DNA from 2 places in the Listeria sp. MAN/IMW/UF555 genome. Region 1 is predicted to be linked to the other one. Evidence: a T-box and tRNA genes for the amino acid it is inferred to sense, from the RefSeq annotation. Region 1 holds a T-box; the other holds one or more tRNA genes.
The links. The T-box of region 1 lies ahead of leuS (leucine--tRNA ligase). A T-box ahead of a tRNA ligase gene usually reads a tRNA of that ligase, here a tRNA-Leu.

Region 1 (7,015 bases):
AAAATCATTAATTGCGAAATACCGGTATTGAAACGCAGGTTTTCGTAATGATTGGTAACTGTTTTCACCATATGATGATACGCTTTTTCTAAGTTAGCATTCGCATCGGTTGTAACTTTTCCAGCGAGTGTGCCTTCTTCAGTTACTAGTAAGCGCCAAATACGATCTAAGAACTTACGCGCACCTTCTAGTCCATTTTCATTCCAAGCAATAGAAGCTTCTAGTGGTCCCATGAACATTTCGTACAAGCGAAGTGTGTCTGCGCCGTATTTTTCTACTACTTCATCAGGGTTAACGACATTGCCTCTTGATTTGGACATTTTTTCGTTATTTTCGCCAAGAATCATACCTTGGTTAAATAGTTTTTGGAAAGGTTCTTTTGTTGGAACTACGCCAATATCGTACAAGAATTTATGCCAGAAACGTGCGTAAAGAAGGTGAAGTACTGCATGCTCTGCCCCGCCGATATAAACGTCAACTGGAAGCCATTCTGCTAGTTTTTCTTTGTCAGCAATTGCTTCAGTATTGTTTGGATCGATATAGCGCAAGAAGTACCAGCTTGACCCAGCCCATTGTGGCATAGTATTTGTTTCACGACGACCTTTACGACCATTTTCGTCTGTAACGTTTACCCAGTCGTGCAAGTTAGCAAGTGGAGATTCGCCAGTTCCTGAAGGTTTGATTTCCGTTGCTTTTGGCAGAAGCAGTGGTAGTTCGTCTTCTGGTACAAGCGTTGTTTCCCCGTCTTCCCAGTGAATAACTGGAATTGGTTCGCCCCAGTAACGTTGTCTACTAAACAACCAGTCGCGCAAACGATATGTGATTTTACGGCTACCAATGCCTTCTTTTTCTAGCCAATCAATTGCTGCGGTAATCGCTTCTGCTTTAGCTAGGCCATCTAAGAATTCCGAGTTAATATGTGGTCCATCGCCAGTGAAAGCTTCTTTTGTAACGTCGCCGCCTTCAAGTACTGGACGAATATTCAAACCAAATTGTTGCGCAAATTCAAAGTCGCGTTCGTCATGGGCTGGTACGGCCATAATTGCCCCTGTTCCGTATTGAATCAATACATAGTCAGCAATCCAAATTGGCACTTCTTCGCCGTTAATTGGATTAATCGCATAAGCTCCTGTGAAGACACCTGTTTTATCTTTTGCAAGGTCGGTTCTTTCTAGTTCGCTTTTTAGTTCTACTTGTTTTTTATAAGCTTCAACTGCTTCTTTTTGCTCAGGTGTTGTGATTTTTTCGATAAGTTCGTGTTCTGGTGCAAAAACCGTATATGTTGCGCCAAAAAGTGTATCTGGGCGTGTTGTAAAGACATTAAACGTTTCATCGCTATCTTTAATTTTAAAAGTAACTTCTGCGCCTTCTGAACGACCAATCCAGTTACGTTGCATATCTTTAATATTTTCAGGCCAGTCTACAAGTTCAAGGTCATCTAGTAAACGGTCTGCATAGGCAGTAATTTTAAGCATCCATTGACGCATTGGTTTACGGAAAACTGGGAAGCCACCGCGTTCACTTTTGCCATCAATTACTTCTTCATTGGCTAGTACGGTTCCAAGTGCCGGACACCAGTTTACAGCGATTTCGGCTTCATAAGCTAGGCCTTTTTCATATAGTTTTTCAAAAATCCATTGTGTCCATTTATAATATTCTGGATCTGTTGTATTAATTTCACGGTCCCAATCATAGGAGAAACCAAGAGATTTAATTTGGCGAGTAAAGTTGGCAATATTCAGTGCGGTGAATTCTTCTGGATCGTTACCAGTATCAATCGCATATTGCTCTGCAGGAAGTCCAAATGCATCCCAACCGATTGGATGAAGGACGTTCTTCCCTTGCATGCGTTTCATTCTAGACAAAATATCTGTTGCAGTATAGCCTTCTGGATGTCCTACGTGAAGACCTGCTCCAGATGGATAAGGAAACATATCAAGTGCATAGAAGTTTTCTTTATCTTTATCTTCTGTTGTTTTAAAAGTGTTATGTTCACTCCAATATTGTTGCCATTTCGGTTCCATTTTTTTATGATTAAATGTCACTTTACTCATCCTCTTTTCCTTAAAATATCGAATTTTGGCTACAAAAAAATCCCTACATCCCAACGGCTTATCGCCATGGGACGAGAGATGCTTCTCCCGCGGTACCACCCACATTAGTGTTTAACCACTCAACTTAACAATTCCTTAACGCGGAAAACGGGGATACACCCAAGCTCCATGGTAAGTTCATCCGGATTTTGTGACTGACTTGCACCAACCGCCAGCTCTCTTCACATCAAAATATGCAGATTACTACTCCAATTCATCGCTATTTCGCAAAATTCATTAGTCTTATTGTAGCTGAATTTAGGTTTTTTAGCAAGCGGTCTGAAGATTTATCTAACTTTCGTAGTAAAATGTGCTAAAATGAATGGAGAATTTCATTTGAAGGAGTCTAAAACTAGTGAAACAAACGAATCCATTTGTATATAGTAATGATAATAAAAGATACCATACATGGAACTACTGTTTACGAGAAGAATTTGGGCAAAAGACATACAAAGTTGCGCTTGATGGCGGTTTTGATTGTCCAAATCGTGATGGCACAGTAGCGCATGGCGGTTGTACATTTTGTAGTGCGGCAGGTTCTGGTGATTTTGCTGGGAACCGAGCGCTTGATTTAAAAGTACAATTCCAACAAGTGCGCGACAAAATGCAAACGAAATGGAAAGACGGGAAATGTATTGCTTACTTCCAGGCTTTTACTAACACTCATGCCCCTGTTGCTGAACTGCGCGAGAAATTTGAAACGGTTTTGAATGAGCCTGGCGTGGTTGGGCTTTCGATTGCGACACGACCTGACTGTTTGCCGGATGATGTCGTTGAATACTTGGCTGAATTAAATGAACGGACTTATTTATGGTTAGAGCTTGGTTTACAATCTGCTCACGATGAAACTGGGCGCTTAATTAACCGCGCGCATGACTATGATTGTTATTTAGAAGGTGTGCGCAAACTACAAAAACATAATATCCGCATTTGTGCCCACATTATTAATGGGCTTCCGAAAGAAACGCCGGAAATGATGATGGAAACCGCACAAAAAGTAGTTGAAAGTGGCGTTGATGGTATTAAAATCCATTTACTCCATTTATTAAAAGGAACGCCAATGGTAGAAGATTATAAAAAAGGTGACTTAGAATTTTTAACCCGTGATGGTTATGTGAACTTAGTAGCTGACCAACTTGAAATTCTGCCTCCTGAAATGGTTATTCACCGAATTACAGGTGATGGTGGCGTGGATGACTTAATTGGCCCAGTTTGGAGTTTAAATAAATTTGAAGTACTGAATGCCATTGATGCAGAACTCGTTCGAAGAGATAGTTGGCAAGGGAAACTATATCAACCTGTGGAAGTGAGTTCCAAATGAATTTACGTGGTATTCTCCCCTTCGCTCATGATACACTTCGAAAAGTAGTTCGCTCTGGAGATTATGTAATTGACGCAACATGTGGTAACGGGCATGATACGCTTCTACTAGCTGAACTTGTTGGTGTAAATGGTCATGTGCTCGGGTTTGATATTCAACAAATGGCAATTGATGCAACGAAAACTCGTTTAGAAAATGCTGGTGTCGCATCACAAGTAGAGCTCGTATGTGCTAGCCATGCGCTTATTCCAGAATATGCAACAAAACCTGTTCGCGCTGCTATTTTCAATCTCGGCTACTTGCCAGGTGGCGATAAAGAAATTACGACAACCGCTGATTCTACTTTAGAAAGCATTGGCCATTTAATGCAGCTACTTGAAGTTGGTGGCGTCATTATTCTTGTAATTTATCACGGTCATCCAGCTGGAAAAGTCGAAAAAGATGCTGTCTTGACTTTTTGTGAAGCGATTCCGCAACAAGATTTCCACGTTTTATCTTATAACTTTATTAATCAAAAAAATGATGCCCCATTCGTCATTATCATCGAAAAAAGAAAACCTAGACAAAGCTAATAATTAGCCTGTCTAGGTTTTCTTTTTATTTTCCAAAATCGTATTTATCTGCTACGTATACATCATACCAAATCATAAAGATAACAACTGTCCAGATTTTACGACTGTAATCGAATTTACCGGCACAGTGATCGTCTAGTAAGCCTAGAACGTATTGTTTGTTAATTAAATGATCTGTTGGTGATTCTTTAATGATATTTTTAACCCAAGCGTTCATTTCGTCTTTTAGCCAGTGACGAATTGGTACTGGGAATCCTAGTTTACGGCGATTAAGTACGTGTTCTGGTACAAAAGTGGCTGCCGCTTTACGTAAGATATATTTGGTTGTTCCATTGGTTGTTTTCATTGTATCTGGAATATTTCTTGCTACATTGTACACTTCTTTATCAAGGAAAGGTACACGAACTTCCAGTGAATTAGCCATCGTCATCCGGTCAGCTTTTAGGAGAATATCTCCACGTAGCCACGTATGAATATCAATATACTGCATTCTTTCTACAGGATGATAATTCTTAGTTTCTGCATAAAATGGATCCGTAATGTTCGTATAATCATGACCAGATTGGTATTTCGGAAGTAAAATTTGTTTTTCTTTTTCTGTGAACATTTTGGCGTTTCCGATGTAACGTTCTTCCATCGGCGTTGTTCCACGTTCTAAGAAACTTTTACCACGCATTCCTTCTGGCATAATACGCGCCACGCTATTTAACATTGATTTAAATACGCCTGGCATTTTGTTAAACATCGCAAGGGAATTTGGTTCGTTATAAATGTTATAACCGCCAAAAAGTTCATCTGCGCCCTCACCTGATAATGCTACTGTTACTTGTTTACGCGCTTCTCTTGATAAGAAATAAAGCGGAATAGCAGCCGGATCAGCAAGTGGGTCATCCATATGCCAAACAATTTTTGGTAATTCTTTCATATATTCTTCCGGTGAGATAACATAACTAATATTTTCTACACCAAGCTTATCTGCTGTTTCTTTTGCTACATCGATTTCACTGAAACCATCGCGTTCAAAACCAACAGAGAATGTTTTAATTGCAGGATGATATTCTTTGGCAATTGCAGCAATAATCGATGAATCAATACCACCAGATAGGAATGAACCAACTGGTACATCGGAGCGCATATGCATTTTAACAGAATCATACATCACGTCACGCACTTCTTTAATCCATGCGTCTTCTGATTTAGTTACTGGTGCAAAAGATGCTTTCCAATAAGTAGTAATCTCCATTGGTTGACCGATTTTTTTCGTGAACTGATGCCCTGGTTCTAAGCGTTTTACATTTTTAGTTAAGGAATCTGGTTCTGGAACGAATTGATAAGTCATATAGTTTTGTAATGAAACTTCATCTAGTTCTTTTTCTTTTAAAGCATGTAAAATGGATTTCTTTTCAGAACCCATAAATAGCTTACCGTCTTCTTCTGCATAGAAAAATGGTTTAATGCCGAATGGGTCGCGTGCGCCGTAAACAAGTTCTTCTTGTTTATCCCAAATAACGAAACCAAACATCCCACGAAGACGTTCTGCTGTTTTTTCTTTGTATTTCGCATATGTAGCGATAATTACTTCTGTATCACTTTCGGTTTCAAATGTCATTCCTTCAGCAACTAATTGCTCGCGGAGTTCCACATAGTTATAAACTTCTCCATTAAAAATAATCCAGTAACGTTCATTTTCATACGTTAACGGTTGATGACCGTTTTCTACATCAATAATACTTAAACGGCGGAAACCAAACTGCACGTGATCATCTGTGAAGTATCCTTCATCATCTGGCCCACGGTGCGTAATCATACTGTTCATTTGTCTAAAGGTTTCTTTATCAGCGCCAGTAATTTCTGTAATGCGGTCATGTACGCATCCTACAAATCCACACATGGTAACATTTCTCCTCTATATAGATAATCATTTTATCTTTTTTTCACAACGTCTATCATATCATAACTAGGCTTTCTTTGCACTGTTTAGGAAAGAAAAAAACCGAACATTCCTCACAAGAAATGTTCGGTTAAGCTTATTTTACGATTAATTTTTTTAAGGCTTCTGCTTTATCCGTTCTTTCCCAAGGTAAATCAAGGTCGCTACGGCCAAAATGACCAAATGCAGCTGTTTGACGATAAATTGGGCGACGTAAATCAAGCATATGGATTATCCCAGCTGGGCGTAAGTCAAATAGCTCATTAACGCCATCAATTAGTTCTTGTTCTGAATAGTCACTTGTTCCATATGTGTCAATCGAAATGGAAACTGGACGCGCAACTCCGATGGCATATGCAACTTGTACTTCTACTTTTTTAGCAAGTCCAGCAGCAACGATATTTTTAGCGACATATCTTGCAGCATAAGCACCCGAACGGTCTACTTTGGTTGGATCTTTACCAGAAAATGCTCCCCCGCCGTGACGCGCATAACCACCGTATGTATCCACGATAATTTTACGGCCAGTAAGTCCAGCATCGCCAAGTGGTCCACCAATAACAAAGCGGCCAGTTGGATTAATAAAGTATTTCGTATTTTCATCTAAGAAAGAAGCATCAATTACTTCTGGGAATAGATGTGTGTGTAAATCTTTCGCGATTTGTTCTTGTGTGATGTCAGGATGATGTTGCGTTGAAACAACAATTGTATCAATGCGAACAGGTTGATTAAATTCATCATATTCTACAGTTACTTGTGTTTTCGCATCTGGTCGTAAATAATCTAATTTATTCGTTTTGCGTAATTCTGTTAACTTGCGTGCTAAGCCATGTGCCAAAAAGATTGGTAGTGGCATTAACTCTTCTGTTTCATCTGTAGCAAAGCCAAACATCAAACCTTGATCTCCTGCCCCAATTGCTTCAATAGCAGCATCAATTTCGCTGCCACTTCTTGATTCTAGTGCCTCATCCACACCTTGCGCAATATCTGGTGATTGTTCGTCAATAGCCGTTAAAACAGCACATGTCTCTGCATCAAAACCATATTTTGCTCGAGTATAGCCGATTTCTTTAATAGTATCACGAACGATTTTAGGAAT
Region 2 (11,537 bases), on a different contig from region 1:
CAAGAACAACACCTTCATTAAAAAGTGCTATCGTCATCGTATCTGAAGACGTATCCATTCCAAGCATCATTTCCCAAAAACCTCCATCGCCAGTTGCTCATATCGTTCTCCAACTGGCTTCACTATCATCTTGCGCGTATTCTCATCTATATGAAAAAGCTTAATTTCCAAGTATTCTTCCGGTAAATCCTCCCGAACAAACTGCGCCCATTCAACCACACTCACACCCGCTCCGTAGAAATATTCTTCCAAACCGAGCTCATCAGTTGAAGCATCCTCCAAGCGGTATACATCCATATGATAAAGTGGCAAGCGCCCTTTTTTATATTCGCGGATAATCGTAAATGTCGGGCTTTTAATCATTTGCGGAATTAAAAGGCCTTCCCCAAGACCTTTTGTAAAAGTAGTTTTCCCCGCGCCGAGATCGCCTTCAAGTAAAATCACATCTCCGGCTGCTAATTGTTCACCGAGTTGTTTTGCGAGAAGCCTTGTCTCTCTTTCATTTGTCATTATTAATTCGAATTCCATTACCTCACCCGTCCATCATTTTCTCTACATATCATACCACAAAGCCGCGCCAAAATAAAAATCAAAAAAACGCAACAACCTAAGTCGCTGCGTCTTTCGGATGAATTAATAACCTGTTCCAGTTAAATCCATTCCACCGTACATTTTCATGGTAACTTCAGTAATAATTTTATTTAATTCTTCGCTCGATATAAGTTGGTCTTTGGTTGGGAAATCTGCTATTGGAACAAATTTCTCCGCTTTTGTTTTCACAGTAAAACTAATTGATTGCTCTGCATTAGCATCGGATTTGTCATCGATTTTGGTTTTAAGGGTGATTGCATCAAATGAATTGTCTTTGCCAGGTTTTACAGAAACTTTAATATGAATGCTCGTATCTTTATTGTCTTTTAAAGATTTAGCTGCGTCTTTTATGCTTGATTGCATTTCTGTATAAGTCGTATCAAAATCTGTTACCGCTTCTGAACCTTGGCTTTCTACAATAACTTTAAAGTCTGCTTTTACTTTTTCATCGTCCATCATTTTTGCTACTTGATTCATCATATTAGCAAGATCAGCGTTTGTAAGTGTGATTGTAAGTGTGCCATCATCCGCTTCTTTAAAACGATCTTTTTCTAAACCACTGAAATAACTATCAATTAATTTAGTCGTTTTTTTATTTAAATCTTTGGAAGCTGCTTCCATTTCTTTTGTGTTAGCAGCAGTCTTAGCTTCTGATTTGCCTGTTAATGAACTGGTTAATTCTTCCGTGCTAAGATATTTGTTTTTTAAATCTGGGTATTCGGTATTAATTTGTGACCACATGCCACCAGTTGATTGGTCTAAATAACTTAGTAATGAAGCATCTGGCTGAACAATAGTTTTAAGTGGAATAAAGACATTACCTGTTTTGCTGTCTAATAAGAAGTCCAAATTAATGGAAACTGGAAGTAAATTATTCGTGGAAGTTAAGTTTAATTTAGTTTCTGATTTTTTTGCTGTCTTATCTGTTGAAGTTGTCATTGAAAGCTTAATATCTTTTAAAATCCCCATCGTTTGAGCGCTGGAATCAGCACTCGCAACATCTATATCGGTTACGGCAAAAGAAGTTGTATATGTAGATTGATCCGGTACATTAGTTGCATTTTTCATGGTTTTAACAAATTTTTCTTGTGGTGTTTTCGCTGCTGAATTCCCACCACAAGCACTGACTACTAACGCTAAAGCTAACAAAATTGAAAATAATATCCCTTTTTTCATAGTTCTCCCCCTGTATCGTTAATACATTTAAACTAACACAATTTAAGTACAGAAAACAAGGAGATTTATAGATTATTCACTAGTTAGTCACAATTAACTTAACTTTTCACTTAGTTAATAAAAAAACGCCCCTAAAAAGGGAACGTTTTATTTTGGTGTTACTTTTAATGAAGTTGCATTTTCAGAAATTTTCCCTGGTGCCGGTGAAGTTACATTTGTGCCTTGTGGGAATGTAGCTTTAATCGTATCACCATCTTTAATATCCGAAAGTTTCATCGTCTTACCAGTGGTGGCGTTTGTTACCGCCGTATTGCTATTAACCGTTACAATTAGTTCGCTCGCATAATTATTTTTTTCGCCACTCCATGTTAACGTGCCATTTACAGTTAATTGTTTATTATTTTCTAATAAACTAGCATCTGTCACTGTTCCATCAAGGACTAAAGCAGGAACTACTTCCTGATTACAGCCTGCCAAAAATATTACGACTAGTAAAACCGACCAGATTACCTTCTTAAAACCTGTCATCTCTTGTTCTCGTCCTCTCTGAAGCTTTTCGTTCTTTCTAGCATAGCATCTTGCGTAAATACAGGCAATCGTTTTCTTATTTTCTTAAACAATTCTTATACACCAAGCATGATTCCGATAAAAGCTGCGATTAAACCACATAAATAAGTCAAACCAACATATGAAAATAACACCTGAAAATTTGCCTTCCACTTTAATTCCATACTCTCTACTTTAAAAGTCGAAAATGTCGTGTATCCGCCCATAAATCCCGTGCCTAAAAAAAGTTGCCATATTGGCCCAAGCGCAGAAGAAACAAGAAATCCTAGCAAAAATGAACCTGTGATATTAATAAAAAAAGTCGCATAAGGAAAATCCGTTTTCCATTTACTTTTGACAAATACAGAAATACCATAACGCAACATCGCACCAAGGCTTGCACCAAAACCGACAAGCAAGAAATTAATCAACATGATGCGCACCTCGCCTCAAGAGCTTATTACTAAATCTTCTACCAAACTTCACCATCACAAGGCCGCCAATTAAGCTCACCAAAATATAACTAATAGCTAACACCACTTCACCTTGTTGAAACAATTCAATCGTATCCACACTAAATGCCGAAAAAGTCGTGAAAGCCCCAATAAACCCAGTCCCAATTCCGTTTAAGAGCACCAATGAAATACGCGATTTTTCCGCCAAAAAAGGCATTATGAAAGCTAATAAAAAACAACCTATTAGATTAACTGCTAAAGTCGCAGAAGGAAAATCTCCGCCGCCAAGCCATAAATTCATCGCATACCGGCACATTCCGCCTAACGCACCAAAAATTCCCACATATAAAAAATACATCTTTAAAGACCCCACTTCACAAAAAAACTGCCCTGAAATATTTACATTCCGGGCAGTCGCCTTTGTCCTATTTCTTCTATACTATAACGCAAAACATTCCAATTATTCAACTCACTGGAAGTCGAAGGATGGTCTTCATTTTTTCTGGATTTGCTTTTCGCGGATCGCTCAAATAGATTTCATGATGTTTCCGAATAGCTCCGGTGTCGTTCCGAAGCCCTTCTATTTCCATAAATTGATGCATTTCCGCCACAGTATGCACTTCCTCGCTGAATGGCCCCACATGCATCATTTGCACACATTCCCCTTCCTCAAAACGAACCAATTTCACGCGACTCGTATCAACGTCAGGCTTTTTCTTCCTTGCAACCTCTTTCGCCCACTCCAACACTTCTTCGGTAACAAAGTCAGGTTGTCTAAGAATTGATGTCCAAAGCCACGCATCTCTGTCCTTTAAATCAAACTTCCCTTCAGACCACCAAAAACCTTCCAGCGGCGGTACAACAAAATCCGAGTAACCATCCAGACGTGTCTCGCCCATCTTGCTCATTTTAATCGTGTACGCAATCGCATAAAGTGACTGCACTGCCTTTTGATACTCCTCACCGTCCGGATCGCCTTTCCCATCGACCATCAAAAAATTCATTTCCGGAACAAAAATACGCTCTGGTTTTCTTTTAGGCGCATAGAATTTCTTTTCCTCTTTTTTAAAATCAATTTTCTTTTCAGTCATTTGAATTCCTCCTCGTTCATCCAGTCTGGCATCAGCTTCTGAAAATTATCATGACTAGCTGCCGTCTTTGCTGCATAATTCATTAACCTATTAAAATTACGAGATTCATTTTTTGCCGCCCAATTAACGGCCGAAGTAATATGCATCGCCGTGTAAAGCGCATAAAGATTCCAAAAATCTGGAACTTCTTCTTTATCAAGATAGCCTAAAATATTTCCTCTTGCAAAAGGTATACTGACCTCTGTTGTAAAAAAGCCGATTTTAGCTAAATCAAATAAAGGATCCCCGAACTCTAGCCGATTAAAATCAATTAGCCCCGCAAACTTTTTGTTCTTTAAAATAATATTCGCTGGATGAAAATCTCCATGTTGTAAACAAACCGGTCTATTTTTTAATCTAGCTATATTCTCATAAACAAACTGTTCGGTTTCTGTTAAAAAAGAAGCTGTTATTTCTAATTCTTTTAATTCCTCCACTTTTCGTTTAAATTTAGCCGTTTGAAAATCCAACCAGTTCATTTTTGGTGTATCTAGCGGTATTTTATGAACTTCTCGTAAAATTTCCCCTGCTGAAAAACCAGCCTTAAACTGTTCGGAATGTGATAATCTAAACATGCCATTTTCCGCATCTTCACCGCGCACATAACCAATAATCATATAGCATTCTCCGCCGGTACAGCCAAAATCATATGCTCGTGGAACAAATGGAGTTTGAGAACCTAACGCTTGGATTATTTCAAATTCTTGCTTTCGTGTTTGGAGTAACTCTTTTGGAAAAACACGTACAAGATAGGTTTCATCCACCTGATATTTCTTATCGATAGAAAAACCCTTTTTTATTTCTGAAACCACTTTCGCATTACGCAACATTTTCAATTGGGTCACATCCATAATTAGCTCTCCCTCCAATAAATTCGCTATTCTCCATTATACAAGAATACGCTTACTTTTTTCCAATTATCTATGCAGAATTTATTGACAAAATAATAGAATCAATATTATAATTAGTTTTGCTACGCATACGCGGTCGTGGCGGAATCGGCAGACGCGCTAGGTTGAGGGCCTAGTGGGGTAAAACCCGTGGAGGTTCAAGTCCTCTCGGCCGCATAGAGAACTACAAGTAGGTTTCGTAATTGTTCATACAGTTACGAAACCTTTTTTGATAGAACAAATGACACCTCAATGAAAAAAGGAAAACCACGTTAACTACTGAACTGGTCTTCCTTTTTTATACTAAGCTAAAATATTATATGCCATTTTATATTTCGTTGAGTCAGCGAAGTGCTTACTTGCGTGTTTTTTTACGCGTTCAATTAATGCTGGATCATTGGATTCATCAATTTTTTTAAGCAAGTCTAACATTTTCTTTTCATAGCTAGATTGCTTGTTTTGTTGGTACAGCAGTAATGTTTCCGTATAGGTTACAAAAAAATTGATTTCCATTACTTGCTCAGTTACTTTGTTAATAATAGCCAGTAAATTACTTGCTTCTAATACTGACCCTTGTTCAGCAAAAATAACCATCAGTTCTGTAATTACAAGGTAGTCATTGTTATTAAAACCTATCTCGGAAGCCTCATGCGCCATTAATTCCTCGTATAAACAAACTATCTTCTCATCAAACAACTCATGATTACCTTCAACTCTTTCTATTTCTGCCAGCTTAAAGCCAACAAGAAAATAATACATTGTTTTAGCTTCTGGATACATGTTAAAAAATACTAGCACTTCTTCAAATTTCCGCTTTGCTTCAGTCATAAAGCCAATTTGAAAGTTTATATAACCATACAAATATAAAATGGCCGTAATTCTTTCTTGGTCTTTGCTTGGGAATCTCTTAATTAAGTTCCAGGCACATTCAATGTGTTTTAAGGCAGGTTCATAGTTATTTAGACAAATGTAATTAATACAAAGCCCCACTTGAAAAACCACTTGAAACGCAGCTTTATCAGTTAAATCAATACTTTTTTTCCAGTACTTCACTGCCAATTGATAGTCGCAAGTAGCATGAGAATGTTTCACAGCTTGACCATAGTAATAATAACTAAGCAAATCCGGTGGGAATGAGTCTACTACACGCTTTTCATTACTATTTAAATACTTTCTTTCTATTTCTCGAGCTTTAGAAAATTCCCATGTTTTATAGTAAAAACCTGCTTGAAGCCAGTAAAAACTTAGTTCTATAACAGGAGATTCACACAGTAAATCGACATTCACAGCTATTTTATCAAGTCTATTTTCCACTTCTTTTGTATTCGAAAAAACAAGTAACTCAAATATCTGCTTGAGTTCTTGTAATAATTCTTTATTTAAATCCTCATTGCCTATTAAAAGAGCTTCTTCCGGTATTTCCAGACGTTTCGCTATATGCATTAACGTTTCAAAAGAAGCCACTTTCACACCATTCTCTATATTAGCTAAATAAGGGACGGAAATGATTCCTTTAGCCGCCTCTTTTAAAGTAAGTTGTTTTATTTTACGGATATTTCTAATTCGTAAACCGATTAAATCCATGATGTCACCGCCATTACTTAGAAAACTTTTCTTTTAATTATATACATTTATTTTTAGAAAACAAATACCTTATTTAATAGTTTTAGCTTCTTTTCATAACGAATGTTTTTTCGGTTATAATTATCCAGTCTTACACAAGGCTTAAATTCAGTACTAGACTTGATTTCAAGCATCTTTACACGCTTCACTAATTTGCCATATTTAATGTTTTTCTTTACGTTCGCCATTAGCTTTTTACACCAATGGCAAAGTAAAGACATTAAAAAATTCCTTGAATCGCTATTATTTTATTTTGCATTATCTGTAAAATTATCCCTCATACATTTCCCTACAGAGTTTCCATTGCTCCCACATGCAACTATAAAACAGCAAAGTAAAACAGGATTCCTAAAACACTCAGGAGTCCATAAAATAGTAACTATTCATTCCCTTTTTAAAGCATTCCTACGTAAACGGAAACGTAGAACAATATTTTACCATTTAAATCGCCATACTGAGGAAAAAGGAAACAAATGGAAATATACTCTTTTTAATCTTATTTTTTTGCCAAATCATCCTAAAAAGACGAAGATACTAGATCTCCGTCTTTGTTTTATTTAAATAAGATATGTTTCTTCTTCATGTAAAATACAATTGATATAGCTACAATCATTTCTGAAATTGGAATTGCTAACCAAACACCTGGAATGCCAATAATTGGTGGTAAAATAAGCAAGAAGATTACCATGAAAATAATTTCTCGTGAAATCGTAATCCATGTTGCCATTTTGACTTTATCAGAAGTTTGGAAGTAAGTCATCATAACAAAGTTAAAGCCCATAAATAAGTAAGCTGAATAGAATAACTTAATTCCGTTGCTTGCAAGTTCTCGAATTTCTGCACTAAAGTTTCCGAACATCGAAACGAGCAGATTAGAACCAAATAACCCAACTAATAAGAAAGCAACCCCGGTACCAAATGCTACGACAATCGCAATTTTCAATGTTTCAATTTCTTTTTCTCTCGCCCTTGCCCCGCGGTAATAACTTATAAGTGGCTGAATCGCTGAACCCATGCCAAGGAACAACATTAAAATCACACTATGGGTATAATTTAAAACCGAGAATGCTGCAACTCCTGCAGTACCAGCAATGGCTGCGATGGAAATATTATATCCGAAAGTAAATACCGACACGCCAACTTCTGCTAAAAAACTTGGCAAGCCGATGCCCAGTGTTTTTTTGAAAAAAGCTTTATTCCAATTCACTTTTACAAATTTCAAGCGACTGGATTTTTTAAAGAAATGGGTAGTTAGGATAAGCACACCGATAATAATAGCAATCATCGTAGCAAGTGCAGATCCGGTTACGCCCCATTCAAATACAAATAAGAATAAATAATTCAAAATAACATTACTGATTGCTGTAACAATAAGGGCAATCATTGATAAATTCGGATCACCGTCATTACGAACAAAAATACTTAAAATATTTTCAAGTGTAAGTGCAAAACCGAAAATAAGTAATATATTCATATACTCCAGTACGTAACCAATCGTTTCATCATTCGCGCCTAAAAAATATGCCAGTGGTACTTTAAAAATAAAAGCGAGGATTGCAATAACCACCGTAATCGAAACAACTGCTAAAATCGCATTCGTAAAAATTGATTGCGCTTTAGGAACATTTTTTTCTCCAATAGCAAACGAAAACTGGGTCGCGGCTCCAATCCCAATCCAAATCGAAATGGCTGTAAAAATCGTAAATACGGGTACAGCAATATTTATCCCTGCAAGCGCCACTCCGCCGAGCTTATGCCCAACAAAAATTCCATCAATTACAATATTCAAAGACATTAATAACATTCCGACCAAGGAAGGAACTAAATATCTAAAATAAATCTTTTTAACTGAATCTGTTTCTAATATTTCTATATTCTTTGCCATGTTACACCTCTAAATTAAGCTTTTAGCGTAATTCCTCTCCAGAAAATTTGCCATAAAGCTGTGATTTTCTTTTTAGTTCGTTCGGGGTCGTTCACATAAACAATGTCCACGATAACCGCGTCAAGAATTCCCATGTACGCTTCTTTCATCGTTTCGACATCTTGCATTGGAATCAACTTTTGTTCAATCCAATCGCTAAATAAATCAGTGAAATCTTGTTCCATTTGCAAAATATTCTCGGTAATATCTGCCTGAACAATATCATACAAATGTTTCGGTGGATAAAACCCGTATCGCAACCAAAATTGGTAAGCTTCATCGGTATCATATAATTCCTTCACACCAAAAAGTAAACTAGATAACACCAAGTCGGGCCTAGATAAATCACTATCTCGAAGTTTCGCTCGGTAGTAATCAATTTCCGTAGATTTCGCGTCCTTCATAATAGATAAAAACAAATCATCCTTATCTTTAAAATGAGAATAGATGGATTGTTTCTTTAGCCCTACAACGCCTGCAATATCAGCAAGGGATGTCCCTTCAAAACCATTATTTGCAAAAAGTGTCAGTGCTGCTTGCTTTATTTCTTCTTTTCTCATCTTTTCACCCCTTTCAAAAAACTGACGACCGTTCGTAAGTCATTCTCTCATGAATAAAATTCTTTGTCAATAAAAAAATCCACTCTCGTGAAAGAGTGGATTCAAAGATTTATTTTTCTTCTAAAAACTCGCTAATCAATTCGTAAGTCTCATCAGTTGCTTCAGATGTTGTTGTCATAAAGCCGTGCGGAACTTTTTCAAAACGTTTCGCAAATACTTCTACACCAGCATCTTTTAATTTCTTCGCATATGCTTCTCCTTGATCTCTTAGTGGATCAAATTCAGCAGTTGCGATGAAGGTTTTTGGAAGACCAGCTAAGTCTTTGCTACGAATTGGTGCAATTAGCGGATCATATTTACGGTCGCTTGAATTTGCAATATATAATTTAAAGAATTTGTCTAGCGATTCTTTTGTAAGTACATATCCTTCCGCAAATTCATCCATTGACGGATAAAGCACTGAAGCATCACGACTGAAAATATCCGTTGCTGGATAAAGTAAAATTTGTGCCGTAACATTTGGTTTTCCTTTGGCTTTGGCAATTTGGGTCACTACTGTTGCTAAGTTTCCGCCTACGCTATCCCCTGCGACAATAATATCGGAGGATTTAGCGCGTAAACTAGTACGATGGTTTTGTACCCAAAGTAATGCAGCATAAGCATCTTCCACTGCTGCCGGGAAAGGATTTTCTGGTGCTAGTCGGTAGTCAACTGTGACAACGCGAGCACCTGTTGTTTGTACAAGTTTTCTTGCAATCGCATCATGTGTTTGCAAACCACCTAACACAAATCCGCCACCATGATAATAAACGATAATCTCGAATGGTCCGTCCTCTTTTGGCGTATAAATCCGAATCGGAATTTTACCAGCTGGACCGTCAATTTTTTTATTTTCGACATCGCCTATTTCAATATCTTTAGCAGAAGGCAATGCTTTTGTCGCAAGTCTCATATATTTATATCGCGAGTCTACATCTGACAATGGTGAAGTATTTTTTACAAATTCCTGGGAAGCCTCATCTAAATTCTCAAGTACCTCGGGATCATATTCTTTTTTCCCAACCGCTTTTTTGTAAATAAAGAAAACGATTACTAACGGAAGTAGAATAATTCCTGCAAAACCAATGGCAATCCATTTTATTGCATTTTTCATATTCGTTCAACTCCTTCAATATAACTTCAATATCAAGTATAGCAGTTTTACGAACAGGAACCAATTTATTACTATTTGAAATGGCTATTTTTCTTGTAAAATGTATTTTTAATCATAATGATGAATATTTTAAAATAAAAATGTTGATATATGAAAGTATAGGTGTTAATATAAATACAAATGTTTGTATATTTATGAATAGGGGATGTTTACAATGACGAAAGAAAAAATCGTATTAGCTTACTCTGGTGGGTTAGATACTTCTGTTGCAATTCAGTGGCTAGTGGAATCAGGTTATGAAGTTATCGCATGTTGTTTAGACGTTGGTGAAGGGAAAAATTTGGATTTTATTAAAGAAAAAGCGATTACTGTCGGCGCAAGTGCATCTTATACAATTGATGCCAAGGAAGAATTTGCCGAAAACTTTGCTTTAATCGCCCTTCAAGCTCATGCCTATTATGAAGGAAAATATCCACTTATTTCTGCTTTAAGTCGTCCTTTAATCGCGAAAAAATTAGTAGAAGTAGCTCGTCAAGAAGGCGCATCTGCTATCGCTCATGGTTGTACTGGTAAAGGAAATGACCAAGTTCGGTTTGAAGTTGCGATTCATGCTCTTGCTCCTGATTTAAAAGTCGTTTCCCCTGTCCGGGACTGGAAATGGTCTAGAGAAGAAGAAATCAATTACGCCAAAGAACATAACATCCCCGTTCCAATTGATTTAGATAATCCTTTCTCGATTGACCAAAACCTTTGGGGCAGAAGTAACGAATGTGGTGTGCTTGAAAACCCATGGACAACGCCACCAGAAGCGGCTTACGACTTAACAGTTAGCTTAGAAGATGCACCTGACACGGCGGATATTGTCGAAATTACATTTGATGCCGGTATTCCTATTTCTCTTAATGGCGAAAATATGAGCCTAGCAAATTTAATTCTTACTTTAAACGAAATTGCTGGAAAACATGGCGTTGGTAGAATTGACCATATCGAAAATCGTTTAGTTGGTATTAAATCACGTGAAGTATACGAATGTCCCGCCGCAGTCACTTTGATTACTGCACATAAAGAATTAGAAGATTTAACTTTTGTTCGTGAAGTGGCACATTTCAAACCTATTATTGAACAAAAAATCAGCGAAACAATTTACAATGGCTTATGGTTTTCGCCTTTAACAGAAGCATTAATTGCCTTCTTAAAATCCACGCAAAAATTCGTGAACGGTACGATTCGCGTAAAACTATTTAAAGGTCATGCCATCGTCGAAGGAAGAAAATCACCGAATTCGCTTTATGATGAAAATTTAGCAACCTATACTTCTTCCGATACATTCGATCAAGATGCAGCTGTTGGTTTCATCAAGCTATTTGGACTACCAACGAAAGTGAGCGCAGAAGTCAATTCAAAAGTTACAATAACAACTGAGGTGTAAAAAATGGAAAAACTATGGGGCGGACGTTTTCAAGGGAAAAGTGAAGCATGGATTGATGAC

Region 2: it has a tRNA-Leu gene. The T-box ahead of leuS (leucine--tRNA ligase) is inferred to sense a tRNA for this amino acid. The anticodon was not compared.

What each region holds. Positions count from the first base shown of each region.
Region 1 covers NZ_JBZWZS010000001.1:20,165-27,179, reverse strand. Annotated here, with positions in the region: gene leuS (leucine--tRNA ligase) at 1-2,045, opposite strand, end outside; T-box leader at 2,119-2,320, opposite strand; gene mnmL (tRNA modification radical SAM protein MnmL/YtqA) at 2,449-3,414, shown strand; gene mnmM (tRNA 5-(aminomethyl)-2-thiouridylate-methyltransferase MnmM) at 3,411-3,986, shown strand; gene asnB (asparagine synthase (glutamine-hydrolyzing)) at 4,012-5,877, opposite strand; gene metK (methionine adenosyltransferase) at 6,014-7,015, opposite strand, start outside.
Region 2 covers NZ_JBZWZS010000002.1:300,958-312,494, forward strand. Annotated here, with positions in the region: gene tsaB (tRNA (adenosine(37)-N6)-threonylcarbamoyltransferase complex dimerization subunit type 1 TsaB) at 1-70, opposite strand, end outside; gene tsaE (tRNA (adenosine(37)-N6)-threonylcarbamoyltransferase complex ATPase subunit type 1 TsaE) at 67-528, opposite strand; gene AC4PG8_RS08620 (Lmo2079 family surface lipoprotein) at 634-1,767, opposite strand; gene AC4PG8_RS08625 (hypothetical protein) at 1,915-2,295, opposite strand; gene crcB (fluoride efflux transporter CrcB) at 2,391-2,747, opposite strand; gene crcB (fluoride efflux transporter CrcB) at 2,737-3,126, opposite strand; gene AC4PG8_RS08640 (GyrI-like domain-containing protein) at 3,233-3,859, opposite strand; gene AC4PG8_RS08645 (phosphotransferase) at 3,856-4,749, opposite strand; tRNA gene AC4PG8_RS08650 (tRNA-Leu) at 4,882-4,965, shown strand; gene AC4PG8_RS08655 (helix-turn-helix domain-containing protein) at 5,092-6,372, opposite strand; gene fepA (multidrug efflux MATE transporter FepA) at 6,965-8,296, opposite strand; gene fepR (efflux pump transcriptional regulator FepR) at 8,311-8,895, opposite strand; gene AC4PG8_RS08670 (alpha/beta hydrolase) at 9,005-10,048, opposite strand; gene AC4PG8_RS08675 (argininosuccinate synthase) at 10,263-11,477, shown strand; gene argH (argininosuccinate lyase) at 11,481-11,537, shown strand, end outside.